Regions from separate parts of the Faecalibacillus sp. MSK20_93 genome, predicted to be linked through region 1. Evidence: riboswitches for the same ligand, from Rfam matches in the RefSeq annotation. Region 1 holds a riboswitch; the other holds the start of a gene.
What was found. Region 1 has a riboswitch for lysine ahead of LJD34_RS04105 (ACT domain-containing protein). Riboswitches for the same ligand answer to the same signal wherever they lie in the genome.
Positions count from the first base shown of each region.

Region 2: linked by a shared signal. The riboswitch ahead of LJD34_RS03425 (Na+/H+ antiporter NhaC family protein) and the one ahead of LJD34_RS04105 (ACT domain-containing protein) in region 1 are both predicted to bind lysine.

Region 1 is NZ_JAJDKA010000008.1:22,747-39,055, forward strand. It holds gene LJD34_RS04095 (zinc dependent phospholipase C family protein) at 1-507, opposite strand, end outside; gene LJD34_RS04100 (arsenate reductase family protein) at 507-854, opposite strand; lysine riboswitch at 955-1,128, shown strand; gene LJD34_RS04105 (ACT domain-containing protein) at 1,217-1,693, shown strand; gene dapA (4-hydroxy-tetrahydrodipicolinate synthase) at 1,696-2,589, shown strand; gene dapB (4-hydroxy-tetrahydrodipicolinate reductase) at 2,591-3,334, shown strand; gene lysA (diaminopimelate decarboxylase) at 3,346-4,644, shown strand; gene LJD34_RS04125 (ATP-binding protein) at 4,850-6,247, shown strand; gene LJD34_RS04130 (TOTE conflict system archaeo-eukaryotic primase domain-containing protein) at 6,444-9,362, shown strand; gene LJD34_RS04135 (hypothetical protein) at 9,396-9,698, opposite strand; gene LJD34_RS04140 (pyridoxamine 5'-phosphate oxidase family protein) at 9,794-10,393, shown strand; gene LJD34_RS04145 (FAD-dependent oxidoreductase) at 10,578-13,385, shown strand; gene LJD34_RS04150 (hydrogenase maturation nickel metallochaperone HypA) at 13,387-13,746, shown strand; gene hypB (hydrogenase nickel incorporation protein HypB) at 13,727-14,389, shown strand; gene hypB (hydrogenase nickel incorporation protein HypB) at 14,390-15,052, shown strand; gene LJD34_RS04165 (LysR family transcriptional regulator) at 15,081-15,968, opposite strand; gene LJD34_RS04170 (AEC family transporter) at 16,094-16,309, shown strand, end outside.
Region 2 is NZ_JAJDKA010000006.1:58,084-74,392, reverse strand. It holds rRNA gene LJD34_RS03510 (23S ribosomal RNA) at 1-2,011, shown strand, start outside; rRNA gene rrf (5S ribosomal RNA) at 2,086-2,193, shown strand; gene LJD34_RS03500 (YjjG family noncanonical pyrimidine nucleotidase) at 2,252-2,929, opposite strand; gene LJD34_RS03495 (DNA methylase) at 3,109-4,590, shown strand; gene LJD34_RS03490 (YolD-like family protein) at 4,590-4,997, shown strand; gene LJD34_RS03485 (DUF2624 family protein) at 5,061-5,333, shown strand; gene LJD34_RS03480 (LiaF transmembrane domain-containing protein) at 5,407-6,024, shown strand; gene LJD34_RS03475 (class I SAM-dependent rRNA methyltransferase) at 6,039-7,241, shown strand; gene LJD34_RS03470 (helix-turn-helix transcriptional regulator) at 7,341-7,589, shown strand; gene LJD34_RS03465 (MATE family efflux transporter) at 7,774-9,132, shown strand; gene LJD34_RS03460 (helix-turn-helix domain-containing protein) at 9,211-9,819, shown strand; gene LJD34_RS03455 (C-GCAxxG-C-C family protein) at 9,864-10,262, shown strand; gene LJD34_RS03450 (HD domain-containing protein) at 10,255-10,746, shown strand; gene LJD34_RS03445 (Cof-type HAD-IIB family hydrolase) at 10,877-11,692, shown strand; gene LJD34_RS03440 (GNAT family N-acetyltransferase) at 11,721-12,224, shown strand; gene LJD34_RS03435 (pentapeptide repeat-containing protein) at 12,221-12,844, shown strand; gene LJD34_RS03430 (M42 family metallopeptidase) at 12,869-13,885, opposite strand; lysine riboswitch at 13,992-14,160, shown strand; gene LJD34_RS03425 (Na+/H+ antiporter NhaC family protein) at 14,209-15,705, shown strand; gene LJD34_RS03420 (Pr6Pr family membrane protein) at 15,757-16,309, shown strand, end outside.

The sequences.
Region 1 (16,309 bases):
AATTCTTTTTAATCCTTTAAGAGCTTTTTCAATATCTAAATAAGATAGTTCAGGAAAAAAGGATTGAATAGTACATATTTCTTTTTCTTTAAAGCGAATATGTTCATAGATTTCTTTATGTAATGGATCTTGATGATTTCTTTTTAAAAGAAGACGATCGTAATCGGATTCTATTTCAAAATGATCCATATTTGTATTTTTAATCATCCTTTTAATATAAGGGTGCATTTGACTATCTAATAAATAATGACAAATAAAACCAAGAATATAAGCAAGTTGTGCTTCACTTTGAATAATATCTTGTGCCTTTTCAAAGAAAGTATTGGCTTTTTCTTGATGCATCTTTCTTGCTATTTTATTCCATCTTTCATAAAAGAAAATATCTGGACCATGAAGACCAATTAAAAAACAATTTTCATTTCTGAGTAATAAATCTTTAATATTTTGATCATCAAGATGTTTATAAACATCTTTACCAAAACAATAATGTGTATATCCAGCAGGCATTAGAGAAGTTCCTTATATTGTTCTTCTTTAAAACCAACAAGAACTTTGTCTTTCGTTTCAAGTATAGGTCTTTTAACAAGCATTCCATTAGTAGAAAGCAGTTCTAATTGTTCATCTTCACTTAAAGTCGGTAAAATATCTTTTAAATGTTTTTCTTTATAAAGATTACCTGATGTATTAAAGAATCTTTTAAGTGGTAATCCACTCTTTAAATAAAGTGCTTTTAATTCATCTTTATTTAGTTTTTCTTCAACGATATGTCTTTCATCAAACTCAATTTGATGATCCGTTAAGAATTTTTTAGCTTTTTTACATGTAGAACATTTTGGATAACAAATAAATAACATAAATATCCCTCCTGTTTCCATCATATCAAAATTACTGATAAATGAAAAATAATAAGGCTTATTATTGTATACTATTTAAAGATGTGATAAAATCTATTCAAATAAAGATAGAGGCGCAAGATGTTATGAGATTATTATTATTTGATGCAACAAGGTAATGAAGGAGGAGCACTTGCCGAAAGATTGTATCTATTGCATGAGGTATAATCTTGGGTGTCTAGGAAAGACCTATTCAACTGTCATTATCTAAAGGTAATGGGGAGCTATCATTGATAACGAATTTTTTTGTTGCAATGATACTCATTGCAATTTTTTATTTGTCACTTTTTATATGAGGGTGAATAAAATATAGGGAGGAAATTATGAACGATATTATTGAAGCTATAAGTTGTGAAAGAGAAATCATTCAACTTAAGTTATTAAATGTACCAAAACATCCTAAAATGATTGCGAAAATCTTTTCTATATTAAAAGATGAAGAAATTAATGTAGACATGATTTCACAAGTTACTGTTGATGATTTTGTTCAAATTGAAATTACATTAGATCAAGAATTCCAATTAAAACTAAATCAAGCAATCATGAAATTAAAAGATGAATTTAAACAAATTCAAATTTATCAAATTAGAAAATACGCTAAAGTTGCTGTTGGGGGAAAATTGGTGGAAACAACACCAGGTTTAGCAGCTGAAGTATTTGATGTCTTAGGACAAGCTAATATTCATTTTTATCAAATTACGACAAGTAAAAGAACAATTTCTTTAGTTATTGATAAAAAGAATTTAGATCAAGCAATTCAGTTATTAAAAGAAAGATTTCATATCGAGGAGGATAAATAAATATGACAATTTTTGAAGGAAGTGCAGTTGCACTTGTATTACCAATGTTTGATAACGGAGACATTGATTTTGAAGGATTTAAAAAACAAGTTCAAAGAATGATTGATGGTGGTGTACAAGCTTTACTTGTAAATGGAACAACAGGTGAAACAGCAACCATTACAATTGAAGATGAATTTAAATTATTAGATCTAACATTAGAACTTGCGAAAGGAACAGGGGTTAAAGTTATTTGTGGAGCTGGTTCAAATGATACACAAACAGCTTTAAAGAAAGCACGTTATGCTAAAGAAAAAGGGGCAGATGCGATTCTTGTTGTAACACCTTACTACAATAAAACAAGTCAAAGAGGTTTAATTCAACATTATACAACAATTGCTGATGCTGTTGATATTCCAATGATTTTATACAATGTACCAGGAAGAACAGGATTAAATATTTCAGTTGATACCGTTGTTGAACTTGCTAAACATAAAAATATTCAAGCAATGAAAGATGCCACTGATAATATTGCTTATGCCATGGAAGTCTTAGCGAAAACAGCTGATTTAGACTTTGATTTATATTCAGGATGTGATGATAATATCCTTCCATTTATGGCAGCTGGAGGAAAAGGAGTTATTTCTGTTACTTCTAACTTATATCCAGAAGCGGTAGAAAAATTAACACAATTAATTTTAAAAGGAAATATTAAAGAAGCACAACCATTAGCTTATGCTTTAGATCCTATTTCACGTTTATTATTTATTGATGTAAACCCAATTATGCCTAAAGCAGCTCTTGCTAAAATGGGTGTTTGTGGAGAATGTTTAAGATTACCATTAATTACAACAACTGATGAAAATAAAAAAGCATTATTTGATGCAATGGATGAATTTGAAAAATTGGGGTATTAGGATGAAAGTATTATTATATGGATATGGTTTGATGGGTAAGAAAGTTGCTCATCAATTAAGAGAAAAAGATGAGTTTGATTTAATTGGTGTGGTTTCTTATGAATTTGATGAAAAAGCACCAGAAGCAATGTATAGTAATTTAACAGAAGTCCAAGATCGTGCGGATGTGATTATTGATTTTTCACATCCAAACAATCTTGATGATATTTTAGCTTACGCTAAAAAGAATAAAACAAAAGTTGTTTTTGCAACAACTGGTTTTTCTAAGAAAGAATTAGATAAGATTGAAGAAGCTTCTAAAGAAATTGCTATCTTCCAATCTTATAATACAAGCTTTGGAATTCAAATGGTGACAAAAATTTTAAGACAAGTTGCTAAAGAATTCTATGATAATGGTTATGATATTGAAATCTTAGAAAAACATCATAATCAAAAAATTGATGCACCATCAGGTACAGCAAAACTTTTATATGAAGTAATGGAAGATGAAATTCAAGGAACAACACCTGTTTATGATCGTAGTTCACTTCATGAAAAAAGAAAAAAAGAAGAAATTGGTATTCAAGCTCTTCGTGGTGGAACAATTTTTGGTGAACATGAAATTATGTTTGCAGGATTAGATGAAATTATTGAAATTAAACATACAGCTTTATCAAAAGATGTTTTTGTTCAAGGTGCTTTGGCTGCAGCTAAAGCTTTGCAAGATAAAGAAGCTGGTTTATTTACATTAAAAACACTTTATTAGGGAGAAAAGAAATGGTTTTACAAACTGAATTTGCACAAATTAAGGGAAACGATTTATACATAGATGATGTCAAAGCAACTGATTTAGTAAAACAATATGGAACACCACTCTATGTTATGTCTGAAGGACATATTAGAAAACAATTTAATACACTAAAAACAAAAATGATTGATAAATATGAAAATACATTACCACTATTTGCTTCAAAATCATTTTCGTGTAAAGCAATCTATAAATTAGCTATGGAATATGGAGTAGGAATTGACTGTGTTAGTGCAGGAGAAATCTCTGTTGCTTTAAAAGCAGGATTTGATCCTAAAAAAATCTATTTCCATGGAAATAATAAATTACCTTCAGAAATTCAATACGCATTAGAAAACGGTGTTGAAAACTTTGTTATTGATAACTTCTATGAAATTGAACTTGTTGAAGAAATTGCTTCAAAATTAAATGTCATGGTCAATGGTTTAGTCAGAATCACACCAGGTGTTTATGCGGGTGGACATGATTATATCCGTGTTGGAGCCAAAGATACAAAATTTGGTTTTTCAAGTCATGATAATACATACTTAAAAGCAATTAAAAAAGTTATTGATGCACCACATATCAACTTTGATGGAATTCATTGTCACGTAGGTAGTCAAATTGAAGAAATTCAAGCTTATGTACTTGCAATGAATAAATTTGTAGATATCGCTTATGAAATCTATGATATCTTTGGAATCGTTATTAATAAATTAAATGCTGGTGGTGGTTTTGGTATCCAATATACAGCAAGTGATCACCCACTAGAATTTGATGATGTTGTTTCAACGATCATGGATATCATCTATAAAGGTTTCGATAAAAGAGATATGAAAAGACCAATGGTCTTAGTAGAACCAGGACGTTATTGTGTAGGTAATGCTGGAATTACTTTATATACAGTAGGTTCTTATAAATATATTAGAGATATTAGAGATTATATTAGTGTCGATGGTGGAATGACAGATAACATTCGTTCATCATTATATAATGCTAAATACGATGCTGTTATTGCTAATAAAGCAGGAGAAGAAGCAGATCATTTAGTAACAGTTGCTGGTAAAAACTGTGAATCAGGAGATATTTTGATTAAAGATATTATGTTACAAGATCCTCAACCAGGTGATATTCTTGCAATGTTCTCTACAGGAGCTTATCATTATTCAATGTCTTCTAACTACAACCAATTACCAAAACCTGCTGTTGTCTTTACATACCAAGGTCATTCTAAAGAAGTTATTCGTAGACAAACTTTTGATGATTTAGTAGCTTATGATGTAGATTAAAAATATATAAATAGCCTCTAGGTTCATAACCAAGGGGTTTTTAATTTGGAATTGATTAATAAAATTTTTTTTATAGAATGAATATTAATAAATGTGAAAAAATATAATTATAAATTTTATATTAAAAAGCGATGAAATAAATACTATACAATGGTAAAATAGGGTATCTAATATATAAACTTTTTTGAGGAAAGGGGCTTTAGGAATGATAATAAAAAATATTACTAATCAATACCTTATTGAAAGTGAAGAAAATCAGTATTTTGATCGTAAAAGTGCAAGAATAAAACCTGTAGACATTCTTAGACATATAGTTGCTTTTGCAAATGCAAACGGTGGAGTTTTAGTTGTTGGGATAGAAGATAATGGAGAAATTACTGGTTTTGATTGCATGAATGCGCATAAAGTAAATGAATTTTTAGAAGCACCTTATTTAATTGATGGAAATGTAAAAATTAATTATGAAGAAAGGTTAATAGAAAATAAAAAAGTTCTTTTATTTGAAATAGAACCAAGCGAAAATTATGTAATAAAAACTAAAGATTCTAAAGTATATTTAAGAGTAGGCGATAAATCAAAACTATTAAATCATGAACAAATAATTCAATTAGAATATGATAAAGGTGAGAGAAGATTTGAAGATTTAGTAGTAGAAGAATCTACATTTGAAGATGTTGATACCGAATTACTTTCTAAATATAAAGAAATTTTAAATACTAATTTATCTTTAGAAGAAATTCTTGAAGCGAGAGCCCTCATGAAAAAAGGACATTTAACTTATGCTGGAATATTACTATTTGGAAAATTTCCTACAAAATATTTACCTAATGCGCGTGTTAGGTTATTAAAGTTTGAAGGAAATAAAATGGAAACAGGGAGAAGATTAAATATTATTAAAGAAATCAATTATGAAAGTGCAATTCCTAGAATTATAGAAGATATAAAGCGAGAAATGCATTCTCAATTAAGAGATTTTCAATATTTAGCAGAAGATGGTATGTTTAAAACAATTCCAGAATATCCTGAATTTCCTTGGTTTGAAGGAATTGTTAATGCGATAACACATAGAAATTATTCATTACAAGGTGATTGCATTAGAATTTCATTATATGATGATCATTTAGAAATTTTTAGTCCAGGGAAATTACCAAATATAGTAACACTTGAAAACATGAAATATACAAGATATTCTAGAAACCCTCGAATTGCAAGAGTATTAACAGAGTTTGGATATGTTAAAGAATTAAATGAAGGAGTAAAACGTATATATGATGAAATGCAAGAATCATTTTTAAAAGATCCAATATACACAGAACCTAATTCATCATCAGTTTTATTAACTTTAGAAAATAGTATTGTTTCTAGAAAAGCAAGAATAGAAGAGAATAGGAATATTACTTTTGATCCAACCACTCTACCAGAAAAACAACTATTGGTTTACGGTATTATATCTAGTCATCCAGGATTAAATGCAAAGCAAATTTCAGAAATATTAACATTAAAAAAGAGTAGTATAGAAACAGCTATTAAAGGATTAAAAAAGAAAGATATAATAGAACATACTGGAAGTAGAGCTTATGGAGGGTATGTGGTAAAAAAATAAATTAGTATTAGGACCGCCGAAAGACCGCCGAAAGACCGCCGAAAGACCGCCGAAAGACCGCCGAAAGACCGCCGATATGACAACCGAGATGAAAAATTTTGTTAAAGAAAATACGAATAAGTGTTCTCTTTTTTATATATTTATAACTTAATACATTGTAAAATATATGTAATAAATTGTTTAAGGAGATTCTTTTATGAATATTACAGGTTATAACTTAGAAACATTGAGGGAGAAAATAAGAAATTTACAAGAAGAAAATAATAAATTAAAAGAATTGCTAAAAAAGTCAAATATAGTATTTGGTGAAAATATGAATACTCTAACAAATGATATAACTGAATATAATGAAGATCAGGGTGCTTGTATAAAAGACCAATACATTACAAGTAAAATGGCTGCATTTTTTTTAACTATATTTCAAGGTAGAAGAGATGTTTATGCATTAAGAGGTTCACGAGGAGGTTATTTTCCACAATGTATTAATAGATGGAATAATGTTTGTCCTAAACAAAATAACATAAAAATATCATGTACAGATTGTCAACATAAGCAATGGAAAGAATTAAACAGAGATATTGGATTAAACCATTTACTTGGTTACAAAGATAATTGTACAGATGTAATAGGCATTTATCCTCTTTTAGAAAATGACACGTGTAAGTTTATTGTTTTTGACTTTGATAATCATGATGAAGAAAATATAGATAATAGTGATTGGAAAGATGAAGTGGATGCTTTAAGAAAAATTTGTGAAGAAAATAATATTGATATTTTAATAGAACGCTCTCGTTCTGGAAATGGGGCACATGCTTGGATAATATTTACAGAATTTATACCAGCATCTTTAGCAAGAGATTTTGGTTATCTATTAATAGAAAAAGGAGCTGCATCAATTAACTTAAAATCATTTAGATATTATGACCGAATGTTTCCTACACAAGATCATAGTCAAGGGCTAGGGAATGTTATAGCACTTCCGTTACAAGGTAAAGCGTTGAAAAATGGTAATAGTGCTTTTGTTGATGAAAATTGGAACGCTTATTATGATCAATGGTTGATTCTTAATAAATTTAATAGATTAACAAAAAATGATATCGAAAGATATATTAAAAAATGGAAGATTGAATTAGCAGAAGGTAAAGGATTGTTGATAAATCCTAATCGGGAAGCGAGGATTAAGCCATGGAAAAAAGAGGAGGGCTTTTATAAAGAAGACGTTGTAGAAAAAATGACAATTGTACTTGCAGATGGTATTTATATAGATGCTTTGAATTTAAAACCTAGGATTCAAAATCAAATAAGAAGTTTAGTTGCTTTTGATAATCCAATATTTTATAAGAATAATAGATTAGGTTATTCAAATTGGAATCAACCTATGGTTGTTTATATGGGAAGAGATGTTAATGATTATATTAAAATTCCTAGGGGATTAATGGAAAAAATCGTCGAAAAATGTTCACAGGCAAATATTTTATATGAGGTTGTTGATAAAAGAGAACGAGGAAAACCAATTGATGTAGAATTTAAAGGACAATTAAAAAACAATCAAGTTATAGCAGAAAAAGAATTATTAAAATATGATAATGGTATTTTAAATGCAACAACAGCTTTTGGAAAAACGGTTGTTGCGAGCCATATTATTTCAAAAAGAAAAGTAAGTACATTGATTATTATGCAAAGTGTCAATTTAATTAACCAATGGGTAGAAGAATTACACAAATTTTTAGACATAAACGAAGAATTGCCAACTTATCAAACCAAAACAGGAAAAATAAAAACAAGAGCTGATGTGATAGGAGTTCTTTATGGAAATAAAAATACATTAACAGGGATAATAGATGTTGTATCTGTTAATTCAATTTATGATAAAAATGGGAAAAGTAAGTTAAAAGATTCCTATGGTATGGTGATTGTTGATGAATGTCATCATGGGGCATCTACTGTATTTGAAAGTGTACTAAATAAGATAAATTCAAAATATGTTTATGGTGTTTCAGCAAATGATAAGAGAATTGATCGATTAGAAAAGAAAGTATATATGTTGATAGGACCTATAAGGCACCAATTTACAAGTAAACAAAGAATAGAACAACAAAATATAGATCATTATGTTTATCCACGTTTTACCCGTGTTATTAATTTAGGGGATAGTAAACAAGATATAAATAGTGCTTATTTATTAATAGCAAAAAGTACAATAAGAAATGAAATGATTATTTCAGATGTAAAAGAATGTATTAAAAATAAAAGAACACCCATTGTTTTAACTCGTTATAAAGAACATGCAAAATATTTATATGATGTTTTGAAGAAAGATGTGCTAGATAATACTTTTTTGATATATGGTGATAATACACAAAAGAAAAATGAAGAAGTAAGAAAACAATTGTTGGAAATAAATCAAAATGAATCATTTATTTTAGTTGCTACTTCACAATCTGTAGGTGAAGGGTTTAATGTTCCAAGATTAGATACACTCTTTATTACAACACCGGTTTCAGGAGAACCATTGGTAGAACAATTTTTAGGAAGAATAAATAGGGATTATAAATTTAAAGAAAGTGCTATAGTATATGATTATGTAGATTTACATATTAACTTTTTTAATAATATGTATAAAAAGCGGTTAAGAGCTTATAGGAAAATTGGTTTTGATGTTATTACAAATGTAGTAAACAATAAACAAGAGGTTCACCATATTTATAATTATAATGATTATTTTGAGATATTTGCGCAAGATATTCATGAAGCAAATAAAGAAATAATTGTATGTAGTCCACAATTAGATGAAAAGAAAATATTTGAATTTATTGATTTAGTAAAAAACAAACAAGAAAAAGGAATTACAGTAATAGTCATTACAAAAAATCCGAATGATTTACAATTTGATAACCCAGATTATGCAAATTATCTTATATGTCATTTAAAGCAAGCAGGGATAATTGTTGAATTATATGAAAATCTAGATAATCATTATGCTCTTATTGATCAAGAGATTGTATGGCATGGAGGAATTAATTTATTAGGAAGACCAGATATATATGATAATTTGATTAGATTAAAATCAGTTGAAATTGCAACGGAGTTATTAACGTTAGATAAAAATGAATAAGAGGGAATGTTTGGCTTATTTTCCCTCTTTACTTTATCTCGTCATCATTTTAATCCAAGCAGTACTGCCAAATTCAATTTCGTCTTCATAATCATCAAAGTCATTATAATAAAATAAATCATATTCTTTATTAGATGATGTATGTAGATAACCGTAAGTATAATTTTCTATATCTAATTGAAGAAATACAGTATAGTTAGAAAGATTCATTTGTTTAAGAAGTAATTGGATTTCTTCTTCATCTTTATTAGTAGATAAACAATGTATTTGATCATCTTTTAAATTAAATGGATTATTTTGATAATAGGGTTTGATTTGTATTTTTAATGTATTCATATGACACCTCAAAAATATTATAAGATATTTTTCATTTATTGAAAGTCATTTGAAAATAAAACAAAACAAAGTATAGTGTAATTGAGGTGAGTGAAATGAGACGATTTGAAAGAGAAGTAGTCGATTATAAATTAATAGAAGCTATGCTTCAAGAAATGAATATTATTAATGTGGGAATGAATGATGAAGATGGTTTTCCTTATGTTGTGCCAATGAGTTTTGGGTTTGAGATGACAGATGCGCATTTGAATGTATATACACATTTTATGAAAGTAGGAAAAAAAGTAGAATTACTTAAGAAAGATCCAAGAGTATGTATTGAATTTAGTATCTTTAATGATTTTCCTGATAAGAAATATAAAGGACATTATCATGATTATCGTAGTGTGATTGCGAAAGGGAAAATGAAGATGTTAGATTATAAAGATGATCCAGAAACATGGGAAAAAGGTTATAATTTGCTTTATATATGTAATGATCGTGCTATTAAACCATTGAGTGAAAGAAAAGTTATTCCAGGTATATATATTGGTGTTATTGAATGTGATTTAAAAGATGTGACTGCAAAATCAGAGTTTCCACTTAGAAGTGTAGAAGATGTTCCATTTTTAAATGTTTATGAACAAGAAGATGATGAAGTACCATTTGATATTTCTGATATTATTGCTGATAGAAAAGCAAGAAGAGATAAATAGGAGCTTAAAAGTCTCCTTTTATTTTTAGGCAAAAGAAACAAAATGTTTGAATTTATGTGGAAAAATAATCGTTTTTTCAATAAATGTTTCTAAACAATATCTTAATATTTAGGATTCATGTATAATGAAATTGATATATTGTTTTTGATTTAAAACAATTTTATTGGAGAAAGGAATATAAAAAATGAGTATGAAAAAATATGAGGAGTGGAATGCAAACCATAAGCATGACAATCCTCCAAGAGAGAAAATTGTTAAATTAGGAAGAAAGATTACTGATGTTGCCGGACACATTTTCGGTGGTGTCAAAGTTGAAGATCCTGAATATTGGGGATTGGCTGAAATTGTCAGTGATGAAATGGCAGATATTGCTTTAGCAATGAAAAAGCGTACCCCTTATACATTTAAAGAAATGTGTGATTTATGTAAGGTTTCAAAAGATCAAGAAGAGCATTTCCAAAAAACTTTAGATGAAATGAGTTATTTAGGATTGTTAGAATATGATTATGGTTATCATTATGACCATCATGGACGCACAGCGCCACAAAGTGAAAGAAGATATATTCTACCAATGTTTGTACCTGGAAGTGCTGAATTATTTAATATGGAAGAATTACCAGATCGTTCAAATCCTCGTCTAGAAGATCATCCTGATGTCGCGGCATTTTTTGAACGTATGACTTATATTCCTCTTGCCGGTATTACACAAATGGTTCCACCTGGAGGGGCAGGAGTAGGAATGCATGTTATTCCTGTAGAAAAAGCTATTTCAATGGAAAATGAAGCTATTGATATTGAAAAGCTTTCTTACTGGTTAGAAAAATATGAAGGTAAAATTGGTGTAGGAAGATGTTCTTGTCGAGCTTCAAGAAAAGCCATTGATGATGGTTGTGCTGATGATGATTTTGGTTGGTGTATTGGTGTTGGTGACTTTGCTGATTATTGTAGAGAAACAGGTAAAGGACATGATATTACTAAAGAAGAAGCCTTAGCTATTTTAAAGCGTGCGGAAGATAATGGTTTTGTTCATCAAATTACGAATATTGATGGAGAAAATAAAATATTTGGTATTTGTAACTGTAATGTTGAAATTTGTAATGCTTTAAGAACATCACAATTATTTAATACCCCAAATATGTCACGTTCTGCTTACGTTGCTCATGTAGAAAAAGATAAATGTGTAGCTTGTGGTAGATGTGTGGAATATTGTCCAGCAGGGGCTGTACGATTAGGACAAAAATTATGTAAAAAAGATGGTACAGAAGTACAATATCCAAAACAAGAATTACCTGATGCTGTTAAATGGGGACCAGAAAAATACGATTTTAACTATCGTGATAATAATAGAATTAATACCCATGAAACAGGAACTGCTCCTTGTAAAAGTGCTTGTCCTGCACACATTGCTGTTCAAGGATATATTAAAATGGCCTCTCAAGGAAGATACAAAGATGCTTTGGCTTTAATTAAAAAACAAAATCCATTCCCAGCAGTATGTGGAGCGGTATGTAATAGAAGATGTGAAGATGCGTGTACACGTGGTAAAATTGATGAAGCTTTATCAATTGATGCCATTAAAAGATTTATTGCCAAACAAGATTTAAATGCTGATACAAGATATATTCCACCTGTAGTTATTCCAGCAAGTATTCATATGGATCATTTTGATGAAAAGATTGCGATTATTGGTGGGGGACCTGCTGGTTTAACAGCAGCTTTCTATCTTGCACAAACAGGATATCGTCCTACTGTTTTTGAAAAGAACGAACATCCAGGAGGAATGTTACGTTATGGTATTCCATCTTATAAATTAGAAAAAGATGTTCTAGATGCTGAAATAGATGTCGCAAAAGAAATGGGTGTAGAAATCAAAACAGGAATTGAAGTAGGAAAAGATGTAACAATTCAACAATTAAGAGAACAAGGGTATCAAGCGTTCTATATTGCCATTGGTTGCAGTGCGGGTAGCTTACCTGATATTAAAAATATAAATTCACAAGGTGTAATGACAGCGATTGATTATTTACATGAATCTAACTGTGGAAATATACCGTTTGATGGTAAAGTCGTTGTCGTTGGTGGTGGAAATGTGGCCATCGATGCTTCTCGTGTATCATCAAGAAATAAAACAAGTCAAGTACAACAATTCTGTTTAGAACAAGAAGTAGATATGCCAGCTTCTAATGAAGAAATTGCAGAAGCAAGAGAAGATGGTGTAACGATTCATTGTGGATGGGGACCTCAAGAAATAATTGAAACAAATGGTAAAGTAAGTGCTATTGTTTTCAAAAAATGTGTTTCCGTATTTAATGATGAAGGTAAATTTGCGCCAGTTTATGATGAAAATACAACAGTTACAGTTGATTGTGAACGTGTTATCTTTGCCATCGGTCAACGTAGCGTTTGGGGAGATTTATTAAAAGGTGAAGATGTGAAGTTTAATGGACCAGCCATTGAATTAAATAAAGTCACTTTCCAATCAAGTGTTGAAGATATCTTTGCAGGTGGAGATGTTTATACAGGACCTAAATTCGCTATTGACGCAATTGCACAAGGAAAGATTGCTGCTGAATCATTACATCGTTATGTTCATCATGGACATATGGAAACAGGACGTAATCGTTGGGAATTTAAACCACTTGATACAGATGATATTTTAGTGGAAAGTTATGATCGAGGACCTAAACAAGTAGAAGGTATTAATTCAAAAGTAACTGATAAGTTTAAAGATAATGTTTTAGCACTTACAGAAGAACAAATTAAAAAAGGAACATCAAGATGTTTAGGCTGTGGTGCAACGATTGTTGATGCTAATAAATGTATTGGTTGTGGTATTTGTACAACAAAATGTGATTTTGATGCTATTAAATTACATCGTGATCATCCAGAATGTTCAACAATGACAGTAGCTGAAGATAAATTTAAAGCAATTATTCCTTATCAATTAAAACGTGTAAAAAATATTATTTTAAAGAAAAAGGTAGAACATTAAGATGCATGAATTAGGAGTAACCTTTTATGTTGTAAGAGATGTAAAAAAAGTAGCTGAAGAAAACAATGTAAAAAAAATAGATTATGTGACACTGGAAATTGGAGAAGTTTCTGGTGTCATTCATGATCAATTAGTAGATTGTTGGAACTGGGCAAGAAAAAAAGAAGCTGTGACAGAACATGCAAAAATCTATATTGAAACATTAGAAGCGATTACTTATTGTGAAGATTGTAAAGGACAATATAGAACCATTGATTATGGGAAAAAATGTCCTTATTGTCATAGTGAACATACTTATTTACTCAAAGGAAATGAGTTTAATATTAAGGAGATTGGTATTTATGAAGATAGTGGAACTTAAACAAAATATCTTTAAAGAAAATGAAGTCACTGCAGATAAAATACGTGATGAATTTAAAAAACAAGGAAAATTAATGATCAATGTGATGTCTTCACCGGGATCAGGGAAACCCACAACACTTCTTCGTACCATTGAAAGATTAAAAGATATTTGTCGTGTCGGTGTTATGGAATGTGACATTGATGCCAGTGTTGATGCTCAAACCATTGAAGAAGGGGGCGCTAAGGCCATTCAACTTCATACGGGTGGAATGTGTCATATGGATGCAGCAATGACACAACAAGGTTTAAATGAAATGGGGATTGATGATGTTGATCTTATTTTCATTGAAAATGTTGGAAATCTTGTATGTCCGGCAGAATTTGATACCGGTGCAGGAATCAATATAACGATCTTATCAGTTCCTGAAGGGGATGATAAACCTGCAAAATATCCTCTTGTTTATACTGTATCTGATGTTGTTTTAATTAATAAAGTAGATGCTTTAGCAGTCTTTGATTTTGATAAAGAGTTGGTTGAAAAAAGAATTCATACTTTAAATCCAAAAGCACAAATCTTTTATATTTCTGCTAAAAAAGATGAAGGATTTGAATCTTGGATCAATTATTTAAAAGAAAAAATGAAAGAATGGGAGGAAAAATAGGTGTCAAAAGTAAGAGTCATAGAAGTTCATGAAAATGTCTTTAACGCTAATAATCTAGCAGCTGATGAACTTCGTGAAAGATTATCTGAAAAAAAGGTAACCATGCTTAATGTGATGTCTTCACCAGGTTCTGGAAAAACAACCCTTCTTTCAGATGTCATCAATAGAATTAAAGACCAATATAAAATAGGTGTTATGGATGTTGATATTGAAACATCTTTAGATGCTCAAAAGGTTGCGGATAAAACAGGTGTTCCTTCTATTCAAATTCATAATGGAGGTTTATGTCATATTGATGCAGAAATGACAACAAGAGCTATTGATGAATTTGGGGTCGATGATTTTGATCTTCTTTTTCTAGAAAATATAGGAAATCTTGTCTGTCCTGCAGAATTTGATACGGGGGCTCATAAAAACCTTATGATTTTATCAGTTCCTGAAGGAGACGACAAACCATTAAAATATCCTTTAATGTTTAGTGTTTGTGATCTTGTATTGATTTCTAAAATAGATACATTAGATTATTTTGATTTTGATATTGAAAAAGCAAAAGAAAATATCAAAAACTTAAATCCTAATGCAACAATTCTTTGTGTCAGCGCTAAAAGTGGTGAAGGCATGGATGAGTTTGTAGATTGGCTTAAAGAAACAATAACTAACTAAAAAGCAGTGATGAAATGAAGTCGTTTCATCAACTGCTTTTTTTAATTTCTTCATTAAGTATTTCTAAAAAGATTTCAATAGCTTTAGGAAAAACTTTATATTTTTTCCAAACAAGATGACTCCTTAAAGTAAGAGGAGGATTTAAAGGTTTAAAACAAATAGGACTATCATTTGATTCATTATAAAGATGCTTTAATGTTAAAACATAACCAACATTTTCTTCACACATCAGTTTAGCGTTATAAAATAAATTATAAGTTGCTACGACATTTAAAGCTCTTTGATTACCACCAAGCCAACCACTAATACCATTTTTTACCATTTCTTGATTAGAAATAATCATTGGTTTATCTAATAAGTCTTTTGGAGAAATAGTTTCAAAATGTGCAAGTTCACTGTCTTTTTTCATGAGAACACCCCACGTATCAAGAGTCGGTAATGTAAGATAATCATACTTTGATAAATCGGCAGGATCAGTTACAATTCCTAAATCAAAAATACCTTGATCAAGTTGTTCTTCAACATATTGAGCATTTCCACTATAAATATGAAACCTAATATCAGGATGGTGTTGTTGGGTTTTACTGATTGCTTTCATGACAATACGATTTGCTTCACTTTCACTACAACCAAGATAAATATCACCACTAATATATTTATTAATATTCTTTAAATAAGAATCTGTACGATTTACTAAACTAATAATTTGTTTTGCTTGTTCCTTAAATAATCTGCCTTCTTCTGTTAAAGATAAAGAACGCGTTGTACGATTAAATAATGTTATCTGATATTCTTCTTCTAAATCTTTAATTTGTTTAGAAAGTGCAGGTTGTGAGACATTGAGTACTTTAGCGGCCTTGGAGAAACTTTGTTCCTGTGCAACTGTTAAAAAGTATTTTAAAACACGTATTTCCATAAAATCACCTCTAGTAAGAGTATATCACTATTTATAAATAAAAGTAATAAATATATATAATATATAAGTATTTGTAATTATAAATGATGAACTATACAATACAAACGAAAAAAAGGAGGTTATTTATGAATGCATTATCAACATTGTTTCCTGTGTTTTTTATGATTATATTAGGTATGATTGCTCGTATAAAAGGCTTTATTAGTCCTGAACAAAAAGAAGGAGCCAATCATATTGTCTTTAATGTATTATTTCCAATACTTATTTTCAATGTTTTATTTACTGCTAAGATAGAATCATCAGCTATTTTGATTGTTTTATATGTTTTAATTGCTTTTACA
Region 2 (16,309 bases), on a different contig from region 1:
TGAAGGTAGAGCACTGAATATGTGATGGCCCCATCTCGGGGTACTGAGCATAATCAAACTGCGAATGTCACGCCAACATGCTCGGCAGTCAGACAGCGGGTGATAAGGTCCGTTGTCAAGAGGGAAACAGCCCAGACCATCAGCTAAGGTCCCAAAATGTATGCTAAGTGGAAAAGGATGTGGAGATGTACAGACAACTAGGAGGTTGGCTCAGAAGCAGCCATCCTTTAAAGAGTGCGTAACAGCTCACTAGTCGAATGACTCTGCGCCGATAATTTACCGGGGCTAAGCATACTACCGAAGCTATGGATCCCAAGGGATGGTAGGGGAGCGTTCCATGAACGGAGAAGTACGACCGAAAGGACGTGTGGAGATCATGGAAGAGAGAATGCCGGTGTGAGTAGCGGAACGTGGGTGAGAATCCCACGCACCGAAAACCCAAGGTTTCCAGAGGAAGGTTCGTCCGCTCTGGGTAAGTCGGGACCTAAGGCGAGGCCGAAAGGCGTAGTCGATGGACAACAGGTAGAGATTCCTGTACCCGTATATATGTGAAGGAATGACGGAGAGAGGAAGCTGCAGCCAGCGGCTGGAAGAGCTGGTGCAAGCGAGATATCGGGATGGCAGGCAAATCCACCATCCGAAACGAGAAGGCGTGAAGCGTACGGAAAGCTACGGCGAGTACGGAAGGCAGTGGAGGAACTTCCAAGAAAAGTTTCTAACGTTAAGTATATATGGCCCGTACCGAAAATGGACACACATGGGTGAGGAGAGAATCCTAAGGTGAGCGAGAGAACTATAGCTAAGGAACTCTGCAAAATGACTCCGTAACTTAGGGAGAAGGAGTGCTCATAGAGATATGAGCCGCAGTGAAACGGCCCAAGCGACTGTTTACCAAAAACACAGCTCTCTGCTAAGCCGCAAGGCGAAGTATAGGGGGTGACGCCTGCCCGGTGCTGGAAGGTTAAGGGGAGGGGTTAACGCAAGTGAAGCCCTGAACTGAAGCCCCAGTAAACGGCGGCCGTAACTATAACGGTCCTAAGGTAGCGAAATTCCTTGTCAGGTAAGTTCTGACCCGCACGAAAGGCGTAACGATTTGGGCGCTGTCTCAGCTGTAGACTCGGTGAAGTCTTAGTACCTGTGAAGATGCAGGTTACCCGCGACTAGACGGAAAGACCCCATGGAGCTTCACTGCAGGTTGATATTGGGATTTGATGCAGCATGTACAGGATAGGTAGGAGGCAAAGAGATGGATACGCCAGTATTCAAGGAGCCGCTGTTGGGATACTACCCCTGTTGTATTGGATTTCTAACCGGACGACGTAGAGCCGTTGACGGGACAGTGTCAGTCGGGCAGTTTGACTGGGGCGGTCGCCTCCCAAAGAGTAACGGAGGCGCCCAAAGATACCCTCAGCTTGGATGGAAACCAAGCGCAGAGTGCAAAGGCAAAAGGGTGTTTGACTGCGAGACCCACAAGTCGAGCAGGGACGAAAGTCGGGCTTAGTGATCCGGCGGTGCTGAATGGAAAGGCCGTCGCTCAACGGATAAAAGCTACCCTGGGGATAACAGGCTGATCTCCCCCAAGAGTTCACATCGACGGGGAGGTTTGGCACCTCGATGTCGGCTCATCGCATCCTGGAGCTGAAGTCGGTTCCAAGGGTTGGGCTGTTCGCCCATTAAAGCGGTACGCGAGCTGGGTTCAGAACGTCGTGAGACAGTTCGGTCCCTATCTGTCGTGGGCGCAGGAAATTTGAGAAGAGCTGTCCTCAGTACGAGAGGACCGGGATGGACGCATCAATGGTGGACCAGTTGTCACGCCAGTGGCATAGCTGGGTAGCTAAATGCGGAAGGGATAAACGCTGAAGGCATCTAAGTGTGAAACCCACTTCAAGATGAGATTTCCCATTGCGCAAGCAAGTAAGACCCCTTAAAGACGATAAGGTAGATAGGTCAGGAGTGTAAGCATGGTGACATGTTAAGCGGACTGATACTAATAGGTCGAGGGCTTGACCGAAAAGGCAAGCGAGCTTGAAAGAAGAAAAACTACTGTCTGGTTTTGAGTGTCCTGAAGACACTTGACAAGAAGAATCTGGTAATGATAGCATGATGGACACACCTGTACCCATTCCGAACACAGAAGTTAAGCATCATCGCGGCGAAGATAGTACATTGTGCGAAAATAGCTCGTTGCCAGTTCCTTCTTTTTTTTTATGTTTTTTTATTCATCAAAAAAGGTTCTCCTGTATGAGAACCCTTATAACATATTTTCTAATTCTTTCAAATCATGGATAATATAATCAATTTTTATGGATGCTTTATCATGTTGTGGATTATACCAACATGTATCAATTTGTGCATTTATACCGCCTTGCATATCACTTGTAAGAGAATCACCGATAATAAGTGCTTTATCTTTATCAAAGTGTTCAATATGTCTAAAACAGTAATCAAAAAACTCAATTTTAGGTTTTTGGTATCCAATTTCTTCAGATATAAAAATATCTTTAAAATATTTATTTAAATCTAATAACTTTAATCGATTATATTGTGTACTAGCCACGCCATTTGTCACAACATAAAGATCATATTTTTTAGAAAGATATTCTAATATTTCAATGGCATGTTTAATCAAATACGTACCATGCCCTAAATTCCATTGATATTCATCTTCAAATGCAACACCATCTTCATTAATTCCAAGTTTATTAAATAATTTAACAAAACGCGTATAAACTACTGTTTTTTTATCAATTAATCCTAATTCAAAATCTTTCCATAATTTTGAATTTATTTCTTCATAAATTTCAAATATTTCTGATGTTAATTCTAAATGATGATCACTAAATGTTTTATGCATAGCATAGTCTTCAGCTTTTTTAAAATCAAGTAAAGTACCATCTATATCAAATAAAAGTGTTTTATATTCTTTCATAAATTCCTCCTAGGTCTTTATTATATAGAAAAGTTTAAAAAAATAAATAAAAAAGTGTATACACCATAAATAATCAGTTAAATATTATTTATAAAATAACTTATTACTTTTTTTGAATTTTTGTTATATATTTAGATAAGATATTTTACTATATTTTTATGAAAGAAAGGAGATGCAAAATGGGCATTTTTTTAGCGATAGATCTTAAATCATTTTATGCTTCTGTCGAATGTATTGAAAAAGGTTATGATCCTTTAGATACAAATCTTGTTGTTGCTGATGCTAGCAGGACAGAAAAAACAATTTGTCTAGCTGTTTCTCCTTCTTTAAAGAAATATGGTATTTCAGGTAGAGCAAGATTATTTGAAGTAATCCAAATCATTAACAAAGAAAATAATAAAAGGTTAAAAGAAAGTCATTATTTTAATGGTGAATCATGCTTAGAAAGTAAACTACAAAAAAATAAACATTTAAAAATAGCTTATGAAATAGCAACTCCAAGAATGTCCCATTATATGAAGTGGAGCCAAGAAATATATAAAATTTATCTTAAATATGTTTCTCCTGAAGACATTCATGTTTATTCAATTGATGAAGTTTTTATGGATATAACACATTATACTCACATTTATCAAAAAACACCTAAAGAGTTAGCTTCCCAAATTTTAAGTGATATTTATGAAACAACAGGCCTTATAGCGACAGCAGGAATTGGTACGAATTTATATTTATGTAAAGTCGCAATGGATATAGTTGCTAAGCATATAAACAAAGATGATAATGGGCAACGTATTGCCTTACTTAATGAAGAAAGATATCGAAAGTATTTATGGAATCATCGTCCAATCACTGATTTTTGGCGAGTAGGGAAAGGATATGCTAAAAAATTAGAAAAAGAAGGACTTTATACAATGGGAGATATCGCAAAATGTTCACAAGGTGCAGAGAATGAATATTATAATGAAAAACTTCTTTATGATTTATTTGGTGTTAATGCTGAGTTACTTATTGACCATGCATGGGGTTATGAATCATGTACAATGAAAGATATTAAAAATTATAAACCCGAAAGAAATAGTATTGGAACAGGTCAGGTATTAAGCCGTCCTTATAATTTTGAAAAAACAAAATTGATTGTTAAAGAAATGTTAGATTTGTTAGCACTTGATTTAGTAGAAAAAGGATTAGTAACCAATCAAATTGTTTTAACGATTGGTTATGATAAAGATAATGAATATCATGGAGAAATGATGATTGATCGTTATAATCGAAAGATTCCTAAACATGCACATGGAACAATCAATTTAGAGCGTTATACTTCATCATCAAAATTGATAATTAAAGAAGTAATAAAGAAATTTGATGAAATAGTAAATAGGAATTTATTGGTTAAAAGAATCAATATTTCAGCATCCAATGTTTTATATGAAGATAAAGTAAAAGATATGATTTATCATCAACAATTGAATTTATTTACAAATCATCAAAATATAAATCAAAAATATGAAAAAGAAGCTTTAGAAAAAGAAAAGAATTTACAAAAAGCAACTCTTAAAATCAAACAAAAATATGGTAAAAATGCAATTCTTAAAGGAATGAATTTAGAAGAAGGAGCAACAACAAGAGAAAGAAATGAAATTATAGGGGGACATAAAGCGTAATGGCCACAATCAAAAATATTCATGATTATAGTGATATCATAAATCTTCCTTATAAAAAATCTAAAAAGTATAAACATATGTCTCAAAAAAATCGTGCAGCACAGTTTGCTCCTTTTGCTGCTCTTACAGGACATAAACAACTTATTCAAGAAACCCAAAGGCTAACAGAAGATAAAAAGGAGCTTGATGAAAATAAAAAAAGTATTTTAAATCAAAAATTACTTTATTTTATAGAAACTAAAGAAAAGATAAAAATTACTTACTTCAAAAAAGATCAAAAAAAATCAGGTGGAGATTATTTGACGACCATTCAAAGAATAAAAAAGATAGATTCAATTTATCAAACAATTACTCTTCAAAATGGTCAAATTATTAAAATGGAAGACATTTATGAAATCGAACAATAGGTCATATTCGTTGAATCCCTTATTTATTAGAGATATAATATTTGTAAGAAAGAAGGGGTGAATATGAAGGATATGAACGCATTAAATCATAAGTTACAAACCATGACAAGAAAGGAGTTAGGGGCAATTTGTAAATCACATAATTGTAAAATCAATGATGATAATTTATCGATTGCTTTACATTTGATGAAGAATAATCCTTCATCAATCCTAATCGAAGAATATCAAATTATATTTCTTATTGAATTAAAGAAAGAAACTTCTAAAGAAATATCAGATGAATTCGAAGATATCTTAAAACATGATTTCATTCATGAAATCGAATTACTTCATTAATAGCACATAAGTGCTATTTTTGTTTAATCAAAATGCTATTTATATGCTATAATGATGAATTGAGGAGAAATTTATGAAAAAAATTGAAAATACCGTTATAGGCCTTATTTTGATCATTATTGGAGTTATTATCGGACTAAATGCTTTTCATATTACAAATATAGATTTATTCTTTGATGGATGGTGGACATTATTTATTATTGTTCCTTGTTTTTTTGGTTTATTTAAAGATCAAGATAAAACAGGAAACATCATAGGTTTGATTGTAGGTATCTATTTATTGCTTTATTGTCAAGGATTAATAAATTTTCAATTTGCATGGAAATTAGTGGTTCCTGTTATCTTTGTATTAATAGGATTGAAAATGATTTTTAAAGATACTTTTAATAAAAAGAAACCTCGTCAAAATATTTATGATAATCAGTTATATACAGGTGGAAATTATGATGTTACTTTTAATGGATTGATATTAGATTTATCAAAGGCTTATTTAAATGAGAAAACGAACATTACGATTTCAACTTTGTTTGGTGGGGTTGATTTATATTTGCCAGATGATGTAAATATTCAAATACAATCATCTAATTTTTTAGGTGGTGTCGATCTTCATAAAAGAGAAAATAAAATAGAAAATACAAAAGTTATTTATCTTAATGCACGTTGTATTTTTGGTGGTATAAATATTAAATAAAAGGAGTCAATAGAATGGAAAGAAATTATCCAGAAATTATTATTTCAGATGAAGGTGTTACTTGGCTTGATAAAGGTCAAATGTGGATGTATAAAAATAATTTAGAACAATGTGATCCTCAAATAAAAAATGGTGAACTTGTTGATATTGTTACAAATAAAGGAAGATATTTAGGAACAGGTTTTATTTCTTTAAAAAGTCATATTACGGTACGTATTTTATCTAAAGATAGAAAAGAAATAATTGATCGTGAATTTTTTAAAAAGAGAATTCAACAAGCTTATGATTTTAGAAAAACTGTTGAAGGAGATAATTTATCTAATTGTCGTTTAATTTTTGGAGAAGCTGATTTATTACCTGGACTTGTGATAGATCGTTATAATGATATTTTAGTAAGTCAAATCAGTTCTTATGGTTTAGAACAAATTAAAGATATGATTTATGAAATTGTTTTAGATGTCTTAAAAGCAGATGGAGAAGAAGTTAAAGGTATTTATGAAAGAAATGATATCCAAATTAGAACTAAAGAAGGTTTAGAACAATATAAAGGCTATTATAAAAATAAAGATTTACCTACACAAACAATTATTAATGAAAATGGTTTATTATTACACGTAGATGTTGAAAATGGACAAAAAACAGGATATTTTTTAGATCAAAAATCAAATCGTTATTTACTTAGAAAAATTGCTCATGGAAAACGTGTCGTTGACTGTTTTAGTCATACAGGTGGTTTTGCCTTAAATGCTGCTATGGGAAATGCTAGTCATGTTGTTTCTGTTGATGTTTCTAAAACAGCATTAGATCAAGGCTATCAAAATGCTAAACTTAATCATTTAGAAGAAAAAATTGATTTTGTACAAGCAGATGTCTTTGATTATTTAGATGAATTAAAAGAAAATGAATTTGATATAATTGTTTTAGATCCACCAGCATTTACGAAATCAAGAAGAACTGTTCAAAAAGCTTATAATGGTTATAAAAGAATCAATAAACAAGCAATGAAAGTTTTAAAAAATGGAGGATATCTTATTACATGTAGTTGTTCACGTTTTATGGAAACAGCTAATTTTGAAAAAATGTTAAGAGAAGCTGCAAGTGAAGCAGGCGTTGTTTTAAAACAAGTTTCTGTTACTCAACAAAATGCAGATCATCCTATTTTATGGACAATGGAAGAAACATCTTATTTAAAATTCTATATTTTCCAAATTATTTAAGAGTTAGATTTTTTCTGACTCTTTTCTAAATTATTTCCTTGGAAATAATTTATTGCAACAAAATAACAGAAAGAATATAATACATATTGGGTGAAAAAGATGGATAAAAGTACAAATGCGGTTGCTTATGCACCGGGATATTATATTCGAGATATACTTACAACTTTAAATATCTCTTATAACGATTTTGCACAAAAGATGGATATGAATCTAGATGAAGTGACACAACTTATTTTAGGGGAATGTGAACTTAATGAAGAAATTGCTAAAAAATTAGAAGCATTCTTTCATGTGGAGGCATCACGTTGGCTTACTTTAGAAAAGCAATATCGTATGACAAAGAAATGATTTCATTTCTTTTTTCTTTGTCAAAATATGCTTTATAAGCATAATATTATCTACAATAAAAGTATTGGAATAATAAAAATAAAGAAGATAAAATATCACTATACATTTAAGTTATAGTAGATTGCACAATTATTATTGTACATCTTGAATTAAAAGAAATAGAATAGTAAACAGGAGGGATAATATGAAGAAAAAGAAAACATTTGATATGTTAAATGGTTCTATTTGGAACAAGCTCATACTTTTTGCTTTACCATTAGCAGCAAGTAGTATTTTACAACAATTATTTAATGCAGCAGATGTTGCTGTTGTCGGAAGTTTTGCAGGAAGCGGGGCATTAGCTGCCGTTGGAGCAAATGGTCCAATCATTAATTTACTTGTTAACTCATTTGTAGGGTTATCAATAGGTGCTAATGTTGTTATTGCATCATTTATAGGACAAAATGATGAAAAGAGAACATCACTTGCAGCACATACTTCAATTTTAATGTCGGTGATTATTGGAATTGTTTTATTGTTTGTAGGATTCTTTTTCGCAAGACCTATTTTAGAGTTGATGTCAACACCAGATGATATTATTAATCTTGCAGAAGTATATTTAAAAATTTATTTTATTGGGGTTCCTTTTGTCATGCTCTATAACTTTGCTGCAGCTGTTTTAAGAAGTAAAGGAGATACTCAAAGACCACTTATTGCATTATTTATTGGTGGAGTCATTAACATTATTTTAAATTTATTCTTTGTTGTTGTTTTACATATGTCTGTAGAAGGAGTAGCTATTGGAACTGTTGTTTCTAATATCTTTAGTTCTATGATGTTACTTTATTGGTTAATGCATGAAACAGATGCTTTAAGAATTGATTTAAAAGAATTAAAAATTAATGGAAGAATTTTAAAAAGAATTGCGAAAATTGGGGTTCCAGCTGGTTTACAAGGTATGGTTTTCTCTATTTCAAATGTTTGCATTCAATCATCATTAAATGCTTTAGGATCAGATGCTATTGCAGCCAGTTCAGCAGCTTTAAACTATGAATATTTTGCTTATTATATATTAAGTTCATTTGCTCAAGCTGCGGTTACATTTATTGGACAAAATTATAGCGCTAAAAAATATGACCGTTGTAAAAAGATTACACTTCAATCTTTCTTATTAGGGGGTGCAACAACAATGGTTGCTTGTATGATATTTGTAATCTTTGATCATTTCTTTATTAGTTTCTTTACATCAGATGCTTCAGTAGCTAGTTTAGCTTATACAAGAATGAAAATTATTTTACCATTCCAATTCCTTAACATGTCAATTGAAGTTTTCTCAAGTGTAATGAGAGGTGTTGGTTATTCAAGTGTTCCAGCAGGTATTTGTGTTGCGGGAATTTGTGGAGTAAGACTTGCTTACTTATATACAATTTATCCATCAATTGCCTCATACGATCATTTATTAATCATTTATCCAATTAGTTGGTTTGTTACTGTATTAGCACTAGCACTTGTTTATTTCATTCATGTACGCCCAAAAGTTTATCATCATCAAGCAGCCAATTAAGGCTGTTTTTCTTATCTCTACGATGCGTTTGTTTACATTTTGTATGAATATACATAAAATGCAAGTGAGGTGAAAGTTATGAATCAAGAAAAAATAGGAAGTTTTATTGCTCAAAGAAGAAAAGATAAAAAGCTTACACAAGCTAAACTTGCAAGCTATTTAGGAATTAGTGATCGGACAATTTCTAAATGGGAAAGAGGAAAGGGTCTACCAGATCCTATGTATATGTTAGAACTCTGTCAAATATTAGATATTTCAGTCAATGAGCTGTTAACGGGAGAATTTATCGAAGAAAGAAATTATCAACAAAAAGCAGAAGATAATTTATTAATGATGGCCAATCAAGAAGTAAAACAAACAAAGAAAATGTTCTTTTATGAAAATGTTATTGGCATTGGTTCAACGAGTATCTTTTTGATTTTAATTTTTATGTCTGCTTATTTTGTTGAAAACAGTGTATTAAAAGTCATCTTGTTTATCTTAAGCTTTATCTTTTTGATTATTGGTGTATCAATTGCTTTAAAAATAGAAACAGAAGAAGGCTATTATGAATGTCAAAAGTGTCATCATAAATATATTCCAAGCTATCAACAAGTTTATTTTGCAATGCATTATGGAAGAACAAGATATATGAAATGTCCACATTGTCAAAAAAGAAGTTGGCAAAAAAAGATTTATTCAAAATAAAAATTCGTTATAATAAAGATATAAAAAGAAAAGGAATTTGAAAGATGAATAAACATATAGAAAAAGCAAAAGAATTAAGAAATGCTACACCCATGGTTCATAATTGTGCACAAACAATTATGGAAGTTTATGCCGATGATTTAGGAATCAATAAAGAACTTGCTAATCATTTGGGATGTAACTTTGGTGGTGGTATGAAATGTGGGAGCGTCTGTGGTGCTATTACCAGTGGTTTAATGATTTTAGGAGCAAAAGGAATTGATTCACCAGCAAAAGTGAACCAATTTATCAAAACAATTTCTAATAATCATCATGGACTTATTAATTGTGCAGATTTACTTAAAGAAAATGCAAAGAATGGTGGACAAAAGAAACCTCATTGTGATGGGATGATTCAAGAAGTAATCGAACTTATTGATCAAATGGAGAAAGAAAATGATTGAAGAAATTGAACAAGGCATGATTTTATATACTCAAGGAAATAAAATCAAACATGATGTTGCCCATTTTTTAAAAGTGCATCAATATGCACGTATTATTGGAAAATTAGAGCATTTAGAAAAAAGAGAACAAGAAATACTCGAAGTAGCTGCTATTGTTCATGATATAGCTTGTCCAATGTGTCGTGAAAAATATGGAAATTCTGCAGGATATTTACAAGAACAAGAAGGACCAGTTTTAGTAAAAGATTTCTTAAAAAATTATTCTTTAGATGAAGCTTTTATTGAACGTGTGGCTTATTTAGTAGGACATCATCATACGTATAAAGATGTAGATGGTTTAGATTATCAAATTTTATTAGAAGCTGACTTTTTAGTAAATGGTGATGAATCGAATTTCACTAAAGAAGCTATCGAAAAAATGAAAAAGAATGTTTTTAAAACAAAAACAGGAATAGAACTATTAAATCATATTTTTGAATTATAAAATATGTTATAATGAAAGTCCTTGGCAGGGGCGTGAAAAAGCAATGTGAAAACATTGTTTTTTCTTTTTAAGAAATAATTTTGTTTTTTATAAAGGCTTTGTTATAATAGTCGCAAAGGTAGGTAGAAAAATGTATAAATTAATAGCATTAGATTTAGATGGAACATTAACAGATAAAAACAAAAATATTTTAGAAGAAACAAAGCAAGAACTTATTAAATTAGCACAAAAAGGTGTTATTATTGTTTTAGCTTCTGGAAGACCAACAGCTGGTATCTTTAAAGAAGCAAAAGAATTAACTTTAGATCAAGTAGGAGGATATTTATTATCTTTCAATGGAGCAAGAGTTTTAGATTATAAAACAAATGAAGTTGTTTATGAACAAACATTATCAAGTGAAGTTGCTCATGAAATGTATGATCGTGCCAAAGTATTTGGTTTATCACCACTTACATATAACGCTACTGAAATCATTACAGAAGATATTGGAGATCATTGGATTCAATTAGAAAGTTTCACAACAAAAATGAATATTAAACATGTTCAAGATTTTAAAAAAGAAGTGAACTTTGATGTCAATAAAGTATTGATCACTGGAGAACCTGCGTATGTGGCTCAAATTTTAGATGAATTCAAAGCTCCATATGAAGGAAAGATGTCTATTTATAGAAGTGATCCTTATTTTATTGAATGTATGGCAAATGGAATTGATAAAGCTGCTTCTTTAGATGTTTTATGTAAGAAATTAGGAATTAAACAAGAAGAAACAATTGCTTTTGGTGATGGTTATAATGATTTATCATTAATTGAATATTGTGGATATGGTGTTGCTATGGAAAATGCTGTAGATGAAGTAAAAGAAAGAGCAAACTACATTACTTTATCTAACAACGATAATGGAATTGCTTATTGTTTAAAACAATTAGAAGAAAAAGGACTTATTTAAACTCTTAAGAAATTAAGAGTTTTTTAAAATGATAAAAAAACAAATCGCTTTTCATAGCACAGAAATAGAAGAAGTATACACCCTTTATCAACAAGCATTTCCAAAAAATGAACAAATGGATTTAACTCGATTATTTGATGAATTACATTTAGGCGCTATTTATGGTTATTATCAAGAAAATCAACTTGTAGGTTTTGCTATTTTATGTATTCAAAGTCAAATAGCGCATATTTTATATCTTGCTGTAAAAAAAGAATATCGTGATCAAGGTATAGGAAGCTATATTCTTAATGATCTAGCAAAACAATATGATTCTAAAAAGATTATTGTAGATATTGAAAAAATTAAAGATACTTCTAATAAAGAACAAAGAATAAAAAGAAAACAATTTTATTTAAAAAATGATTTTAAAGAAACAGATGTCTTTTATGCTTGGCAAGGAGAAGATTATGTTATTTTAAGTAAAAATGGAATTGTTCAAAAAAAAGAATTTTGGAATTTTTGGGATTCCTTAAAGAAGGAGAAAAAATGAAGTTAGTTGCACCTAAACTATCCTATATAGAAAAAACAAGTTTTGAAGAATGTTTAAAAAAAATGAAATTTCAAGATGTTCATATTGATCAAAATATTCAACAAAGAACAATTATTCAAGATTTAACTTTTGATGGTTGTCTTTTTGAAAATATTGATTTTACTAAAGTTTCATTAAAGCATCTTGATTTAATAGATGTTACTTTTGATAAATGTGATCTATCAAATCAAAATTTTGATCATCAATATTTAAATCGTGTACAATTTAAAAACTGTAAATTAACAGGAACTTCTTTTATTGAAACAAATTTAAAAGATGTTTTATTTGATCATTGTCAGGGACGTTATAGTAATTTATCATCAAGTCAATTGTTCAATGTTATGTTTGATCATTGTGATTTACAAGAAGCATCATTTTATGATGCAAACTTTAAAAAAATACAATTTAATGAAACAAATTTAATACAAAGTGAACTTGCTTCATTACATCATAAAGGATTAGATTTATCTACATGTCAAATACAAGGGGCAATGTTTGATCTAGCAAGTTTAAAAGGATTGATTATTAATGATTTTCAAGCTGTAGATTTAATAGGGATCCTTGGTGTTAAAGTAAAATAAAAATGTTGTCATTTGGCAACATTTTTATGCTATATAAGCAAGTAATAATTTTAAAGTATTTTCTACAGCTTGAAGATGTGTTCTTTCCATACCATGACTAGCTGCTACACCTGGGCCAATTAAAGCGCCTTTAATATTTTGACCACCACGTAAAGCGGCTGAAACATCACTGCTGTAATAAGGATAAATATCAATAGCGTATTGTAACTGATGCGTACTTGCAAGTTCAATGAGTTTAGAAGTTAAATCATAATCATAAGGTCCACTACCATCTTTAGCACAAATACTGACATCATATTCACTACAAGCTAAATCTTCACCAATACATCCCATATCTACAGCAATCAATTCATCAATATCAGGATGAATATAACTACTTCCGTGTCCTACTTCTTCATAAGTAGAAATAATAATAATGAGATTATGTCTGGGTTTAATATGATTATTAGCTAAATGCTTAAGTATTCCAAATAAAATAGCGACAGACATTTTATCATCTAAAAAACGTGATTTAATAAAACCAGATGCTGTAATTTCAGTTTTAGGATCATAAGCAATATAATCACCATTTTGAATACCTAAAGCTTGTACATCTTCTTTATTTTTAACTACTTCATCAATTCTTACATGCATATTTTCACAATCTCTCGGTGCACTTTTAGCATCTTTATAAACATGAACAGCAGGATAATTAGAAAGAATTGTTCCTGTATAACATTTACCACTTCTTGTATGAATACGACAATATTCACCATCCAATGTAGGAATAATTGGCCCACCAACATTTGTAAAAGCTAATGTGCCATCACTTTTAATACTTCTAACCATTAATCCTAAAGTATCCACATGACCACAAAATCCTACTGTATAATCATCTTGACCTTCAACATAAATTTCTAGATTTCCTTTATTTGTTTGATGCGTATGAAATCCTAAATTCTCAGCTTCTTTTTGACAATGGTGAATGACTTCTTTGGTATATCCAGAAGGACTATCAATTGCCATGATTTCTTTTAAAAAGTTTATGATATAATCATTCATTTTACTACCTCCTAAAGGTATTATATCATAATAAATTGTACTTGATTTTATACAATTTGATTGACAAGTATGTTGGACTTTGTTATTCTTGAAAAGACAAAATAGAAGAATTGGTAGAGGTGCATGAATCAAGAGTAATTGTTGATAATGTTTGGTGACAGTCAACAATGAAAGGGAAACGTGCCGAAGAAAATAACAGCACCAAATGTTATTTATCTGGGAAATTATAAAATATATAATTTCTTGTCACTTTTTAGTGGAGAGCTATCTTGTATGTAAAGTACTTTGATATTCTCAAGGTACTTTTTTTATGGAGGAAAAGAATGAATTATGTAAAGACAATATGGGCTTTATTACCGCCTGTAATCGCAATTATTTTTGCTTTAAAAACAAAAGAAGTTTATATTTCATTACTCATTGGAATTGTTTCAGGAACTTTATTACTAACAAATTTTCATCTTATTGAAAGTTTAAATTTATTGTTTGATACAGTTGTTAATTGTTTAAGTAAACCTTCTAATATTGGAATTTTAATATTTTTAGTAATGTTAGGAATTATTGTGACTTTAATGACTAAAAGTGGAGGAAGTCAAGCTTATGGAAAATGGGCTAAAAAGAAGATGAAATCTTCTAAACAATCTTTGTTTTCTACTTTTATTTTAGGCGTTGTTATCTTTGTTGATGATTACTTTAACTGTTTAACAGTTGGAAGTGTTATGCGTGAAATCACAGATGAATTTAAAGTTTCAAGAGCAATGCTTGCCTATATTATTGATAGTACAGCAGCACCTGTTTGTATTATTGCACCTATTTCATCATGGGCTGCAGCTGTAAGTGGTTATACCTCAGGGGATGGTTTTCAATTGTTTTTAAATACAATTCCTTTTAATCTTTATGCTCTTTTAACAATTGTCATGGTTTGTTATGTTATTGGCAGTGAGTTTCATCTTGGAAAGATGAAAAAACATGAATTAGCTGCTCAAAATGGCGATGTTTGTTTTGGGGATGATTCTTATCAGACAAATGAAGAAATTTCTTATAATCAAAAGGGGAAAGTTCTAGATTTGATTTTACCTGTTATTGTTTTAATTATGAGTTGTATTATTGGGATGATTTATACTGGAGGATTCTTTGATGGAAAAGATTTAATTACTGCTTTTAGTCAATGTGATGCTTCGAGAGGGCTTGTTTATGGTACATTTGTTACTTTGATCTTTGTCTTTATTTTATATATTCCAAGAAAAATTATTTCTTATAATGAATTTGTAGAATGTATTCCTGAAGGTTTTAAAGCAATGGTTCCATCTATTTTGATTTTGGTTCTTGCATGGTCTTTAGGAGATTTAGTTTCTAATCAGTTACAAGCAGGGGCATTTGTTTATAATACGTTACAATCTGCTTCTATTTCAACAGCTATTTTACCAGCATGTTTATTTATTGTTGGGGCAGGTCTTTCTTTTTCAACAGGGACATCTTGGGGAACTTTTGGTATTTTGATTCCGATGGCAACTTCTTTATTTCCAGAAGGATCAACAATGTTGGTGATTTCCATTGCTTCCATTCTTGCAGGTGCCGTTTGTGGTGATCATATTTCACCTATTTCAGATACGACAATTATGGCTTCTACAGGGGCGCAATGTAATCATCTTTATCATGTAACCACTCAAATTCCATATGCCTTAGTTGTCGCAAGTGCTTGTTTTATAGGATATCTTGTTGCTGGATTTACACAAAATGTATTATTAACATTATTTGTTGCTTTTGTTTCATTAAGCATCATTATTTTTGTAATTCGTCTTTATCAAAAAAAGAGTTCATAAAAACATTTGAACCTCAAAATATATTGTGGTATAGTGTTGCGGGTGATAAAAATGAAAAAGAGTAAGATATCTTTAATAATGAAAATCATTGCAGTAGTCGCATCTCTTTATGGAATGTTACAATCATTAGATCATTGGATGTTTTTTACGTATTTTACGAATTTATCCAATATCTTTATAGATATTATGTTAGTGATTTTCATTATTTATGATCTAAAAAAAGCAAAATATATACCACAAGGGATGTACCTTATTAAATTTATGGCAACGATTTCCATTACATTAACGTTCTTTGTTTATATGTTGTTACTTGCACCAACGAATAGTCAGGGATTTATTGGTGCCTATTTAAATAATGGAGCAGGAAGTTTATGTGTACATTTCATTACACCAGTTCTTGCTATTATTGATTTTCTATTATTTAGTGAACACTATAGACCAGATGAAAAACATGTTTATTATTCAGTAGTACCACCACTTGTTTATGTAGGTTATGTGATTGTTTTAGGAAATGTTTTTCATATAAGATGGTACAAGGATATGTTGGCTCCTTATAATTTTTTAAATTATGGTGCGCCAACAGGATGGTTTGGATTTGATTTAT